One region of the Pseudoalteromonas sp. DL-6 genome, then DNA from elsewhere that is predicted to be linked to it. Evidence: predicted binding sites of a transcription regulator. Region 1 holds the regulator's gene; the other holds the start of a gene.
What was found. The regulator sigma-54, encoded in region 1, starts transcription at its own class of promoters, with help from an activator protein. The targets are predictions, from matches to a motif close to GTTGGCACGNNNNTNGNNT.

Region 1 (7,474 bases):
GTACAACCAATGGCTATGGTCAAATAGCTGCGGTTATTTCTTTCTAAATGCGGCAACCATGTTTGTACAAAGGTTTGAATTTGCCATGTAAATTTTTGTACTATGCTGTGGCTGGCTAGGTAGTCTTTTACCGGTTGATCTAGCCCTGTGAGTGGCTTAAGTTCAGGCTCCCAATGCGGGTTTGGTAAAAATCGGGCATCGAATACGTAATCTGCTTCTTTGGGTATACCGTGCTTAAAACCAAATGACTCAAAGGTAATGATCAGTTGTTTGTCTTTTTTACCGAGTATTTTTTCACGGATAGACTCAGCCAGCTGATGCACACTTAAATCAGTGGTATCAATCATATGATCAGCATGATTGATCAAAACATCCAGTAGTTGTTTTTCTTTTTTTATTGCTAAATCAAGCGGTAGAGAATCAATAGAAAGAGGGTGAAGACGCCTAGTTTCCGAAAAGCGTTTAATTAATGTTTGATCGTCACTGTCTAAATAAAACACCGTTGGTTTAGTGAAACCAGGTAAATATTCAATGATTTCATTAAACTGTTGCTGCTCTTTAGGTAAGTTACGCACATCAACACTTACGGCAATTTTGTTGTAGCTGTCGGAAACACTTCGAACAAGAGATGGTAATAAATTTAAAGGAATATTATCTACACAATAATAACCTAAATCCTCAACAACCCGTAACGCAACAGATTTACCAGAACCTGAGCGACCACTTATTATTATTAATTCCATTTATCACCCTTTATTGTTACTACGGTTGACTGACAATGACTTGATACAGCTCATTGTCGGATTTTGCCGCCCGTAATTGCTTACAAAATTCTTTATCGTTGAGCTTATCTGCAATGGTAGCTAAGGTCTTTAAATGCTGTTGATTGTCACCGTCTGGGACAATTAAGGCAACAAAAATGTCGACCGGTCGGTTATCTATCGCATCAAAATTAATAGCCGTTTCGCTCACCAGTATAAGTGCAAGAGGCTCTTGTGCACCACTCATACGACCATGTGGAATTGCAATTCCTCGGCCTATACCTGTACTCCCTAGTTTTTCTCTGGCGGTTAACGCGTTAAGAATATCTTGTTGTGTTAAATAGGGCAGTTTATTGTGAGCCAATTCACTGATAAATTCTAAAATTCTTTTTTTACTATTAAAAAGGACCGCAGCTTTACTGCAGTCCTGACAGATAAGTGAGCTTAGTTTCATAGTGTTAGTGTCGAGCAAGTTTCTCTTTGTGTTTAATTACTTGACGATCTAGCTTGTCAATCAGCGAGTCTATAGCGGCATACATATCTTGGTGTTCAGTAGAAGCAAAAATCTCAGCGCCACTAACATGAACGGTTGCTTCGGCTTTTTGGTTTAGTTTTTCTACATCGAGAATAACGTGCACATTCGTTATGTGATCAGTGTGCCTCTGCAGCTTTGCAAATTTACTATTTACGTAGTCTCTAAGCGAGTCAGTAATATCTACATGGCGACCAGTTAAGTTCAGTTGCATAAACATTTTCCTCTTTGTTGTACGCCTTAAATCAAACTTTTTCGTTGATTCGACGGGGGAATAGCTAGAGATTCGCGATATTTTGCAATAGTTCTCCTTGCTACTTTAATTCCTTGCTCTGCCAATATATCTGCAATTTTACTATCACTCAATGGTTTAGCTGAGTTTTCTGCAGCGATTAATTTTTTAATTAATGCGCGTATTGCTGTAGATGAACATTCGCCACCATTTTCAGTGCTTACATGGCTTGAAAAGAAATATTTAAGCTCAAAAATACCGCGTGGTGTGTGCATGTATTTTTGCGTAGTAACACGTGAAATAGTCGATTCGTGCATTTCTACCATTTCGGCCACGTCATTAAGTACCATAGGCTTCATCGCCTCAGGACCATGTTCAAAAAAGGCCTGTTGTTGCTGCACAATACAGTTAGTTACTTTAAGTAGCGTGTCGTTTCTACTTTCTAGACTTTTTATAAACCATTTTGCTTCTTGCAAGTGTGAGCGAATAAACTGGCTATCACCACTTGATTTAACAGTACGTGACATAGCCGCATATTGGCTGTTTACCCTAATTTTAGGCATGCTATCAGGGTTTAGTTCAACCACCCAACGCCCTTTAATTTTTTTAACCGACACATCAGGAATAACATACTCTGACTCTTCTCTGACAATAGTGTCCGCCGGTTTTGGGCTAAGGGTATGAATTAACGTCATGATCTCTTTAAGCTCATCTTCTTTGAGCTTAGTTTTTTTCATTAACGTGCGATAATCACGTGCAGCCAGCAAATCAATATGATCGGTTAAGATCATTTTTGTTTCGTTTAAAAAAGGCGTGTCTTTATCAAACTGATTAAGTTGAATACACAAGCACTCTTGTAAACTACGCGCGGCTATTCCTACCGGATCAAATAATTGAATACGCTTTAATACCGCTTCTATTTCATCAAGTTCAACTTCATCTTCGTCATCGTTTTCTTGATTAAAGCTCTCTAAAATTTCTTCACAGCTAAGGGTTAAAATACCTGAGTCGTCCACGGCTTCTACTATTGCAATCGCAATGGCTTCATCTGTAGGACTAAATGGCGTCAGTTGCAATTGCCACATTAAATATTCATGCAGCGTTTCAGTTGAAGAGCCTTGATAAATTGATTCATCTTCAGGCATCGGTCCCGATGAAGAGACAGGTGCTGCGCTCATGTATTCATCCCATGTAACATCCATTGCCATATCATCGCTAATGGTGTCTTTGCTCATGGCTTCGCCGCTGTCTTGCTCATACTCGCTAGGTTTTTCGTCAGCTGAAGCACTTAGCGTTGATTCATTGTTATCGGCTTTTTGTTCGTTTTTACCCGCAGCATCTTCGCTGTAATCTTGTTCTTCAACTTCAAGCAAGGGATTGCTATCGAGCGCTTCTTGAATTTCTTGCTGGAGATCCAATGTACTGAGCTGCAATAAGCGAATTGCTTGTTGCAACTGTGGAGTCATTGTAAGTTGCTGGCCCATGCGCAGCTGTAATGATTGCCTCATTTATCTCTAACAATCCTTTTAAATTACGGTCTGTTGACCTTTACGGATTAAAATTCGTTCAAACTAGGGGCGGTTTAATCGCGGCGCGAGGTTTGTAACCTAGTGGGCTAAGTCAAAACCGAGCAACAAAAAGTAAATCGTCCCTAGGCAGAACCCGAAGGGCAGCGCCTGTTTGGCATTGATGCTGCGTTATCGCCTATTTATGGGGAATACCACATCACATAGGCTCTGCCTTGCCTAAATACCAAACAGACTGCTGCAAATTCAACCTTGAAAGGTCAACAGACCTAAGTATAATTAATCTTAGCAGATGCTTAGTGGAATAACACACATATTAGAGCTTGAACTGCTCGCCCAAATAAACATCGCGTACTGTTTTATCGTTTAATACATATTCTGGAGTGCCTGATGCAATTAACTCCCCATGAGAAACTATGTAGGCTTTTTCACAAACATCAAGTGTTTCGCGTACGTTGTGATCTGTGATCAATACGCCAATCCCTCGATTCTTAAGGTGCTCTATAATCTTTTTAATATCTAATACAGAGATAGGATCAACCCCTGCAAAGGGTTCGTCTAATAGTATAAATTTAGGGTTTGCTGCTAATGCCCGGGCAATTTCAACGCGGCGACGTTCACCGCCTGATAGGGCCATACCTTGGCTTTCACGAATATGCTGAATGCTAAATTCATCAAGTAAATTATTTAAGGTATCTTCACGTTGTTGTTTATTAAGCTCTTTACGTGTTTCTAAAATAGCCATTAAGTTTTGGTAAACCGTCAGCTTTCTAAAAATCGATGATTCTTGTGGTAAGTAACCAATCCCTAGGCGAGCTCGGCTATGCATAGGTAATAAAGTGATATCTTGATCATCTATTGATATTTTACCTTTATCGCTCGGTACAAGACCTACAATCATGTAAAAGGTCGTGGTTTTACCTGCGCCATTGGGGCCAAGTAAACCGACAATACTGCCAGCTTCAACTTCTAGGCCAACATTTTTCACCACTTCACGGCCTTTATAGCTTTTTGCTAATAGCTCTGCTTTTAATGTGCTCATGGTTGGCCTTTATCGTCTTCTTTTTTGTTTTCAACAGGCACCAAAATGGTGTGTACACGATCGGTTGAATTTTCATCTTTTTCTGCGCTAATCAACTGCTGCTCTATATCGTAGGTGATACTTTTAGCGGTAATTTTTTGACCTGCTTGAGCGATACTGGCATCACCGATTAAGGTTAAAAAACGTTGCGATACATCATAGCGAACTTCATTGGCACTGGCGCTCATGATGGTGCCATCAGCTTGTGTTTCTTCAAAGTAAGCAGGGCTACCTGTGGCAATTAAAAGTTGCTTATTCTCGCCTAAGTCATCACGTTTATGTACTTCTAAACGATCGGCGGTAATGCGGCGATTACCATGAATAATTTCAACATTTTTCTCAAAAATGCCCACGTTTTCTTTTAATTGACCTTCCTGTCTGTCAGCACTAATTGAAATTTGATTAGCCGCAGGGGCTTCAACGGCCTCCTCTGCATGGCTTTGAAATGCAATCAGTAGTGAAGGAACAATTAAAATTTTAAATAGGTTATTGGTCATAATATAGGGTTCGCGTATGGTTAATAAGTTTAATCACTTCGGTTTTTAAATCGGCTTCAAGGCCTTTACCGATGATTTTTAAATTCGGTCCTGTAATAACGACTGGCTGCTGTGACTGCATAGTCAGTAGTTTTATATCTACATTGATGCTATCGGCTGTGATCGTATCGATCATTGCGTTATCGACTAAATTTAGCGCTTTCACATTACCCTCTAACACCAGTTGCCGATCGTCGTAGAGGGTGGCTTCATCAGCGTTAATACGCCATGTTTGCTGTTCGTTATATAACGTAAATATAGGTTTTTCAAAAAAGGTAAAACCGAGTTGTTGATATAACTCCATTTTTACCGCAGTCACTTTATGGCTTACTTTACCTTGATCATTGTAAGCGGTTTGTTTTAGCTCAATCGCGGTATAATCGGGTTTAGCAATAACTTGAGTTTGTTCATCCGCAACAATATCTACCTGAGTAAAGTAAGGATACCAAAGCCAAACCATACAGCTTATGAATAAAACGCTCAGTATAATGCGCGCCACATTCATGAACTGGTTCCTTGGCTGGTAAGTGGCTTATTGTTTTCAAGCATTAGTAAGTCTGTTAGTTCTCTCACTGCGCCAAAGCCGCCAGGCAGCTGAGTAACATAATGCGATAAACGTTTAATCAGCGGGTGGGCGTCGTTCACGGCTACTGCAAACCCGACTTTTTCCATTACTGGCATATCAGGGCCATCGTCGCCTATGTAGGCAATTTGCTCATCGCTAAGCGCTAATTTTTGTTTTAATTCTTGATAGGCGATGAGTTTGTCTTCTTGGCCTTGGTATATATGTTGTACGGTTAAACTACTCATACGTTGTTGAACTATTTGTGAGTGACGACCTGTGATCACGGCAACTTCAAAACCACTATTAATAAGGGCTTTAATGCCAAATCCGTCTTTGGTATTAAATGCTTTGAGCTCTTCACCTTGGTTACCAAGATAAATACGCCCATCAGAAAACACACCATCAATGTCGCAAATTAATAATTTTATTTTTTTGGCGCGCGCTTTTGCATCATCACTTAACGGTTGGTAAAGATCTTCAAACTGCATTTATAGCACTCCCGCTTTTAGTAAGTCTTGCATATTTAGTGCGCCAATGGGCTGATTATGCTCATTAATCACAATTAAACCATTAATACGTTTTTGTTCCATAATGTTCAGTGCTTCAGCCGCGAGCATGTCTTGTGTGGCTGTTGTGCATGATTTAGTCATCACAACATTAATTTCTGTGCTGTGTATATCAACACGTTGCTCTAAAATACGGCGTAAATCACCATCGGTAAACAAACCAGATAATTGTTGGTTACCATCTATAATAGCGGTCATGCCGAGTCCTTTGGCTGACATTTCAATTAGGGCGTCTTTAATGGTTTGCGTTTCATTAATAATAGGCGTGTGAATACCGCTATGCATTACATCTTTTAAGGTTAACAGTAAGCGTTTGCCTAAACTGCCACCTGGATGCGACAGAGCAAAATCATCTGCGGTAAAGCCACGGGCTTCTAATAATGCTACCGCCATTGCATCACCCATAGCGAGTGTTGCCGTGGTACTTGCCGTTGGCGCTAGGCCTAATGAGCAGGCTTCTTGTTCAACTTTAATACACACATGCACATTTGCCAATGTTGCCATAGTTGACGTTTCGTTACCTGTCATAGCAATCATTTTAGCGCCAATGCGTTTTAATACCGGAATAATATTAAGCACTTCACTGGTTTCGCCAGAGTTAGAAATAAGCATAACTACATCACTGGCAGTGATCATACCTAAATCACCATGACTCGCTTCACCAGGGTGAACAAAAAATGCGGGGCTACCAGTACTCGCTAAAGTGGCTGCTATTTTATTACCGATATGGCCCGATTTACCCATGCCAATAACAATAATACGGCCTGAGCAGTCATACATTAATTGACACGCTTGGTTAAAGCTTTCATTAACGTATTGTGCGATATCGTTGAGTGCTTGGCGTTCTATATCAAGGACGCGTAAGCCTTGTTGAATAAAATTTAGCGTTGCCATGGATCACCCTACTTGACTAAAAATATAACCTTGGTAAATCATAAATGCGACGATGAGCAAGCCACCTTCTAGTCTATTGATACGTCTTTGACCTCTAAAGTTCAATGACATAGCAATAAGTGCCAAGGTTGCACCTATCATAATGATAACATCACGGTTAGCTACTGATGCGTCAATAACTGATGGGTTAATTAATCCTGCCAGCGGTAATACCGCTAAAATATTAAAGATATTTGAGCCAACAATGTTACCCAGTGCTAGGTCATCTTCATTTTTAAGAACACCCGCAATAGAGGCTGCAAGTTCAGGTAAGCTGGTACCTATGGCTATTATGGTTAAACCAATTACTAAGTCACTTAAGCCAAAGTATTTAGCAATATCGACGGCTGAGCCAACTAAAAAGTGTGAGCTAACCGGCAGTAAAATCATACCCACTACCAACCAAAAAACGGCTTTTTTGGTTGGTACGTTGTCAGGTACTTCATCACAGGCTTCGCTAACAAAGGGGTCGTCTTGGTTTTTTGCTCGCAGTGATACAAAAATAAGCCCACCAATAAAAACAACAAAACCAAACAGTAAGGCTGCGCCTTCAAAAAACGAAAAGTAGTTATCTGAAAAAATATACCAAGTGGCGATAGACACCAGTAATACCAGTGGAATTTCTCGTTTTAATGTACTTGAAGAAACTGAAAGTGGTCTTAAAAGCGCTGTAATACCTAATACTAATAGTATGTTAGTTATATTTGAACCTACCGCATTACCAACCGCCGTATCGGTTTTA
Region 2 (7,474 bases), 450 kb from region 1:
AGTTAATTTCACGTTTTTAAATAAAAATGGATTTCAAATGATACACCTACTCTCAAAGAAAAACTCTCCCGTAACTCATTACACTCTGGTTGGTCTTTTACTTTCAGCAGTTTCAACTCAAACGCTCGCCCACACTAGCGAAGATATCGAAAGGTTAACCGTTATTGGAGAGCAAGCGAACGGCTATAAAGTTAATTCCATGAGCTCTGCAACAGGTCTTGAGCTATCACATTTGCAAACACCGCAATCAACGATAGCGATAACAAGCGATTTTATGGCAGACCAACAACTAAACACCGCAATTGAAGCTATAACCAGTGTGACAGGCATAAATGCTCGAGAAGCAGATAATGGCAAGTTTTCTATTTCAGCCCGAGGCATTGGTGTCACCAGCATACTTTATGATGGCATAGCAACCACCTATGACACCCGCTTTAATTATGGAGATAACCTAACCGATACCGCAATTTATGAGCGTATCGAAATAGTTAGAGGAGCAACGGGGCTAATGCTGGGCGCAGGTAACCCTTCGGCAGCAATTAATTTGATACGTAAACGTCCAACTGCAAACACTCAAATAAATCTTACTGCTTCATTAGGCTCATGGGACAACTACCGTGCGATGGTGGATGTGTCGGGAAGCATAAATAATAGCGAAAGTATAAGAGGACGGGCTGTTGTTGCTTATCAAGATAGACACTCATATCAAGATCGCTTCTCGCAAACCAGTCAAACATTGTATGGCATTATTGAGGCAGATCTTTCTAACAGTACTTTATTGACTCTTGCTGTTGATAATCAATCGACAACCCCTAAAGGAACAATGTCAGGTGGTTTGCCTATTTTTTATAGTGATGGCTCCCGCACTGCTTATGACAGAGGTGCTTCAACGGCTCAAGATTGGGCCTCTTCTCGAACCGATGCACTTAATGCGTTTATTCGTCTAGAGCATTACTTTAACGCTAACTGGCAGCTAACCGCTAATTATGTCTATGGTGATAACGACCTAGACTATGATGTGTTTTGGGTAAAAGGAGAGCCCGATCCTATAAACAACACAGGAATGATGCCAGGTTCTATAAACTATATTGATGCAAACAGAACGCAGGATACCTATGAGGTCGAACTCAATGGTCGGTTTAATTGGCTGGGCCAAAGTCACCAACTGCTATTTGGTTATAATACCCAAGAGCAACGGTTTTCGACCCCTTATTATGCTAGTCAACAAAGTGACTATATTATCGGCGATTTCACTGACTCTAGTTATAGCATTGCAAAACCAAATTGGCAGTCAGAAGCGGCTTACGGCTCTTATGGCACAACTAAACAAGATGCACTTTATGTTGCTGCACAACTAAATATAACCGATGCCTTGTCTTTAATTGTTGGAAGCCGGTTAAATCAATGGCAAACCAATCAAGATAATTTTGGTCGCATGCATGATTATAAAATAAGTGATGAACTAACTAATTATTTTGGAGCAACTTATGAACTAACACAGAGTTGGGCTTTGTATGCTAATTACACTGATATTTTTACACCACAAAGTCGAGTTGATAAAAATGGACATTATTTAAGCCCTATTGAAGGTAAGAATTATGAACTTGGCATAAAAGCTTCTGTACTTGATGAACGTTTAGACATATCCCTTTCTGGATTTAAAATTTATCAAGATAATGTAGGCGAGTACACGGGAGATACCATTGCTGAAACACTTCAAGCCATCTACAAGCCCATTGACGGCACATTAACTCAGGGCTACGAGCTAGAAATCAACGGAAAATTAACCGACAACTGGAACGCTTATTTTGGCTATACCCATAGTAAAGGCGAAAAACCGGATAATACAGTATTAAATACCACCAACCCAAAAGATCAATTTAAACTTTTTACTAGCTATCAACTCTCAGGTGCATTAGACAATCTAAAAGTGGGTGGTGGCTATCGCTGGCAAAGCAATAGCTATGATGAAGTTAAAAACCCTGTTTATGGCGCTGTTGAGGTAAACCAGCCTAGTTATGGTATTGCCAGCCTAATGGCGAATTATCAAATGAATGAGCAATTATCTGTTAGCCTAAATATCGATAACTTATTTGATAAGCATTATTACAGTCAAATTGGGTTCTATAACCAATATCGTTATGGCAAGCCGAGAAGCTTCTCTCTCCAACTTAAATATAGTCTCTAACAAGCACAAAAAAAGCCGCTGACTATTAAGCGGCTTTAGTGGAGTATGATGGGGTAATACTTATTGTACTTTTGCAAACTCTTCTTTAGAAAGTTCACCATTTCCGTCAGTATCTAAGTCATCAAAAATATTCATTAGTTGTTTATTAGACGCTGCTTCCTGCTGACTAATTACACCGTCGCCATTGCTATCAAAAGAGGCAAAGTCTACTGCTGCGTATGCCGCTGATGATGACGCTAATACTAAAATCGCAAGTGTTGTGTTTAGTGCTTTCATAATAAGTCTCCTTAAAGAGGGAAATCCTTTTCTGAGATCCCTGTGCAATGAAAAAAGTTAAAAATTAAAAGTTTGCAAACTCAGCTTTAGAAAGCTCACCATTGCCGTCAGTATCAAGCCCAGTAAATGCAGCGGTTAAATCAGCGTTTACAGCAGCTTCGCTTTGACTAATAACCCCATTACCGTCGGCATCAAGTGTGTCAAAGTCGCTAGCGGCAAAGGCTGCTGATGAAGAAGCTAGCGCGATAAGTGCGAATGTTTTGTGTAATTTTTTCATAATTTAATCCTTCAAAATGTAATGCTTTGTGCTATTGGAAATGTCAGGCTATAACCGTCCTTGTCATTCTTTTTCATAGGCTCCCTTGCCTACTTAGGTTGTCTTTGGCAACTCAGAATATGCCTAGCCTTAGCTTATGCTTTAGAAAATTCTGCTTTTGATAGCTCACCGTTTTGGTCTGTATCAAGCTCTGAGAACATGCTCATTAGCTTTGCATCAACTGATGCTTCACTTTGGCTAATAGCGCCGTTACCGTCGGTATCAAGCGTGTCGAAGTCGCTGGCAGCAAAGGCAGCTGATGAAGAAGCTAATGCGATAAGTGCGAGTGTTTTGTGTAATGTTTTCATAATGAGTATTCCTTAAAATCGTTTAAATAATGTGGGAGGTTAAGCTCCCAAAACGTTAATTGCTTAAGATTATGCTTTAGAAAATTCTTCTTTTGATAACTCACCGTTTTGGTCAGTATCAAGCTCAGAAAACATACTCATTAGCTTTGCATCTACTGATGCTTCGCTTTGACTGATTGCGCCGTTGCCGTCAACGTCTAGCGTGTCAAAGTCGCTTGCTGCAAAAGCCGCTGATGAAGAAGCTAATGCGATAAGTGCTAAAGTTTTATTAATGCTTTTCATAATCAATCTTCCTTCAAAGTTTATGTTTTATGCGATTAAGTGTTTTACTTTAAATCACGTTTCGTTCAATACAGCCTGACTATTACAACTTCGATGCCAACAATATAAAAACCATAATTTTCAATAAATTAACCTGCACCTAGCTGAAAATGGCGCTATTCAACTCGTTATTTTGTTGCTTTTTAGCAACAGTAGATGAGGCAATAAAATTAAAACATTAAAAATCAAATAGTTGAGTTTAAGGAAAACACCACACAGTCGATTAGCAACCGCTAAAAAAGAGGATTAATTAAACAAAAAGGAAGGTGAGTTGAGATTTATTTTGTTATAAATAAAAAACTACAATTAAAAAATAGATTTAAGTTACTGTTTTTAAATAGTTTAAAAAATAAATTTTACATAGCGTTTAAAACAAACAGCCGCACAAGGCTATTTGTTGCAAAATGACGAAATCATGAAATCGCAGGAGCCTGCTGATATTTATATTAGAAGCTTGTTCAACTTGATAACAGACCCTAAGCTATTTCAACTTCAAGCGCGCTTGGGTCAATGAAGTGATCCCCCATTAGTGTTTTCATTTGCTCTTCACTGGCAAATAATCGAATTCCGCAACAGATACCGTTAGCATGTTTTTTTACACTGCAGATTTGTCCCTCATGCTGAGTATCGCCATCAAATACAACCGTACAGCGCATATCTTTTAGCTCATCGAGTTCTTGAGTAGTTTTAATATCAAACATAACACCGGTGAGCGAAATGTCTTTTATCACCCCCTCAAAAGGCGGTTGCTCTTCGGTTAATTTTAACTTAGCAGGAAACAATGTGGGTATGCGTGCTTGTGAGCGAAGCGCAAACAACTGTACTTGTGAAGGGTATTGAATAAACAACAATTTAGCTGGATGAGAGGCTACAGACATAAGTTGCTGACGAAACGCAATGATGTGCCCACCACTGCCCTCTATAAGCGCTCTTACTACCACCATAACCCCATCTCGCAAGTAATCACTTGCCATGGGGAGCCGCTTAGCGCTGGGATAGTTTAAAATAATAAATTTGTTTTCTAATAAACCAATAAACTCCGTTTTTACACGTCGGCTACTGGTTGGCGTGAGTATTTCTACATCGACTATGCCACCTGTGACGATTTGGTTTAACTTTTCCAAATTGGTTTTTTGCATAGTTCCTTCCTAATATTTAAAACGTTATCCACGCCAAAATGTTGGGGTAAATAGCACTAATAATGTAAATATCTCTAACCGGCCGAATACCATAGCTACTGTTAATATCCATTTAGCGGCATCGCTAATAGCACCATAATGAGAGGCTACGTCACCCAAACCTGGGCCCAAGTTATTAAGGCAGGCTGCTGTCGCAGAGAATGCGGTAATGTTGTCTAACCCTGTGCCCATTAACGCTAACATTATAATAATAAAGACTAGTGCATAAGCTGAGAAAAAGCCCCATACCGCTTCAACTACTTTGTCAGGTAAGGCTTTACGCCCGAGTTTTATTGAATATATAGCTCGGGGATGGACTAAGCGGTTAAGCTCGCGCACCCCTTGCAAGTACAACAAAAACACACGAACAACTTTCATACCACCACCGGTAGAACCCGCACAGCCGCCAATAAAGCTCGAAAAAATAAGTAAAATAGGTAAAAACAACGGCCAAGCTGAAAAGTTATCTGTGGCAAACCCTGCAGTACTACTAATAGACACCGCTTGAAACAACGCCTGATCGAGAGTTTCATCACCATTTGCATAAACATCATGAGACGAAAGCACAGTAAAGCAAATTACCACCAGCGCTAACTGAATACACAAGAATACTTTAAATTCAGGGTCGCGAATGTACACACTAATATTACGACTCGCTACAGCGGCATAATGTAGTGAAAAGTTAATGGCGGCTATAATTAAAAAGAACACACAAATAAAGTTAATTACAGGGCTATCAAAATGCCCCATAGACGCGTCATAAGTAGAAAACCCACCAATAGCAACCGTAGAAAAGGCATGGCATATGGCGTCAAACCAGTTCATGCCAGCGCTCCAATACGCCAAGGTACACGCAAGGGTAATAGATACGTAAATATACCAAAGGTGTTTAGCGGTGTCGGCTATACGCGGGGTCATTTTGGAGTCTTTTACTGGGCCTGGAATTTCAGCGCGATACAACTGCATCCCACCCACGCCAAGCATTGGCAGTATGGCTACTGCTAATACAATGATCCCCATTCCACCAAACCACTGTAATTGTTGGCGATAAAATAATACCGATTTAGGCAAGTACTCAATGCCAGTTAATACGGTCGCCCCTGTGGTAGTTAAGCCTGAGAAAGCTTCAAACACCGCATCGGCCAAAGAGAGGTTGGGTTCTTGTAAAAATATCAGCGGTAATGATGCAAATGCCCCTAGCACCAGCCAAAACAAAACCACTATTAAAAAGCCTTCCCGTGCTTTTAAATCACCATGCTCATGCCTATTTGGGTAGTAAGCCATTAAGCCAATAATAACGCTAAATATAAAGGCTAAAACAAACGGCACCCCTCCACCATCTTTATAAATTAAAGACACGAGTGCTGGTGGCACCATTGTAATACTAAATAGCGCGACCAGTTGGCCAAGAATTTTTATGATGGTACGAAATTGCATTGAGCGTATCGCTTTTTTATTAGTAAATTAAAATAACTACTGTATGACTCGAAAATTTAATCTTTACTGATTAAATGGGATGGATGTAAGACTATTACTCTTTGATTGTTAACTCAACTGCGCCGTGGCTTAAATCAAAAATATCTTTGCATGCTTGTTGTGCTTGGCGGCTATCAATAGTAATACTCCACTCAATATTTGCCGTAAACTGCTTTTCAATATTAAGTACCTGAAAGTTGGTTTTTAAGTGCTGCTCTATTGCGCCTTGCATACTGTATTCACTAAAGCCAACCAGCTCAATACTGGGTACTTTTACCACGGTTTGTAATTTTGCTAAGGCATTATTAAGCGAGCCACCATAAGCACGAACTAATCCACCAGTGCCAAGCTTTATCCCACCAAAATACCGTGTTACCACAGCAGTTACTTCACCTAGGCCAGAGCCCACCAGCACGTTGAGCATAGGTTTACCAGCGGTGCCATTTGGCTCTCCATCGTCAGAAAAACCATAAACATGGCTTCCGCCAGGATTGCCCGCAACATGCGCCCAACAATTATGGCGTGCATCACTGTATTTTTCTTCAATATTTTTAATAAAGGCTTTGGCTGAGTTTAAATCGGGCGTGTGGCCTATATGCACAATAAAGGTACTTTTTTTAATTTCTTCTTGATGAAAAACATCGTCGGCTGGGTATTTATATTCTGACATAGCGCTTACTTGGCTGTTAAATTAAAAATGGGGCCAACAGGCCCCTTTCATGAATAATATAAACTGTTATTAGTTAAATATTAGTCGAGTAATGAATCACGTGTCATATTCTCTAGGCTGTCTTCGTGAACAATAATATTATCTTCAATACGAATGCCGCCAAATGGTTTAAACGCTTCTACTTTTTCCCAGTTAATAAACTGCTTGTTGTCTGTTTGTGCTAAATCACCCAACAAAGAGTCAATAAAGTACAAACCTGGTTCAATAGTAAACACTTGGTTTTTCTCAATTAAGCGAGTACAGCGTAAAAATGGATGACCTTCTGGTGGTGCCTGATGTGCACCAGTTTCATCACGCATAAAGCCACCTACATCATGTACCTGTGCACCTAAGTGATGCCCTAAGCCATGAGGGAAGAAGGTTGAGGTGATTTGACGCTCAACAATTTCCGCAGCCGGTAGTTTAACAATATCAAAATCACTTAATAACTGAGCAATACGATTATGACAATCAATATGCAGCTCGCCATACAGTACACCTGGTTTTAAGCTTTTGCCTAACTCAATTTGATGCGCCGTCATTGCTTTAACTAGATCAGCAAACTCGCCTTGCTTTTTAAAGTCGTAGGTACGAGTAATATCTGCAGCGTAACCATTAAAGTTAGCGCCCGCATCAATTAAAAATGAGTTATGTGTTTGCGGTGCTTTTGGCTCAAAATGCGTGTAATGCAAAATAGCGCAA

Region 2: B1F84_RS00085 (EF-hand domain-containing protein) is a predicted target of sigma-54. The motif match lies at 3,453-3,471, and genes of this name have one in related genera.

Annotation. Positions count from the first base shown of each region.
Region 1 covers NZ_CP019770.1:465,052-472,525, forward strand. The annotation lists gene rapZ (RNase adapter RapZ) at 1-743, opposite strand, end outside; gene ptsN (PTS IIA-like nitrogen regulatory protein PtsN) at 763-1,215, opposite strand; gene hpf (ribosome hibernation promoting factor) at 1,220-1,507, opposite strand; gene B1F84_RS02145 (RNA polymerase factor sigma-54) at 1,534-3,033, opposite strand; gene lptB (LPS export ABC transporter ATP-binding protein) at 3,368-4,093, opposite strand; gene lptA (lipopolysaccharide transport periplasmic protein LptA) at 4,090-4,629, opposite strand; gene lptC (LPS export ABC transporter periplasmic protein LptC) at 4,619-5,173, opposite strand; gene kdsC (3-deoxy-manno-octulosonate-8-phosphatase KdsC) at 5,170-5,721, opposite strand; gene B1F84_RS02170 (KpsF/GutQ family sugar-phosphate isomerase) at 5,722-6,693, opposite strand; gene B1F84_RS02175 (calcium/sodium antiporter) at 6,697-7,474, opposite strand, start outside.
Region 2 covers NZ_CP019770.1:17,676-25,149, reverse strand. The annotation lists gene B1F84_RS00105 (TonB-dependent siderophore receptor) at 38-2,188, shown strand; gene B1F84_RS00100 (EF-hand domain-containing protein) at 2,249-2,464, opposite strand; gene B1F84_RS00095 (EF-hand domain-containing protein) at 2,529-2,741, opposite strand; gene B1F84_RS00090 (EF-hand domain-containing protein) at 2,876-3,088, opposite strand; gene B1F84_RS00085 (EF-hand domain-containing protein) at 3,158-3,370, opposite strand; gene B1F84_RS00080 (flagellar brake protein) at 3,886-4,548, opposite strand; gene B1F84_RS00075 (TrkH family potassium uptake protein) at 4,573-6,024, opposite strand; gene B1F84_RS00070 (YigZ family protein) at 6,119-6,733, opposite strand; gene pepQ (Xaa-Pro dipeptidase) at 6,814-7,474, opposite strand, start outside.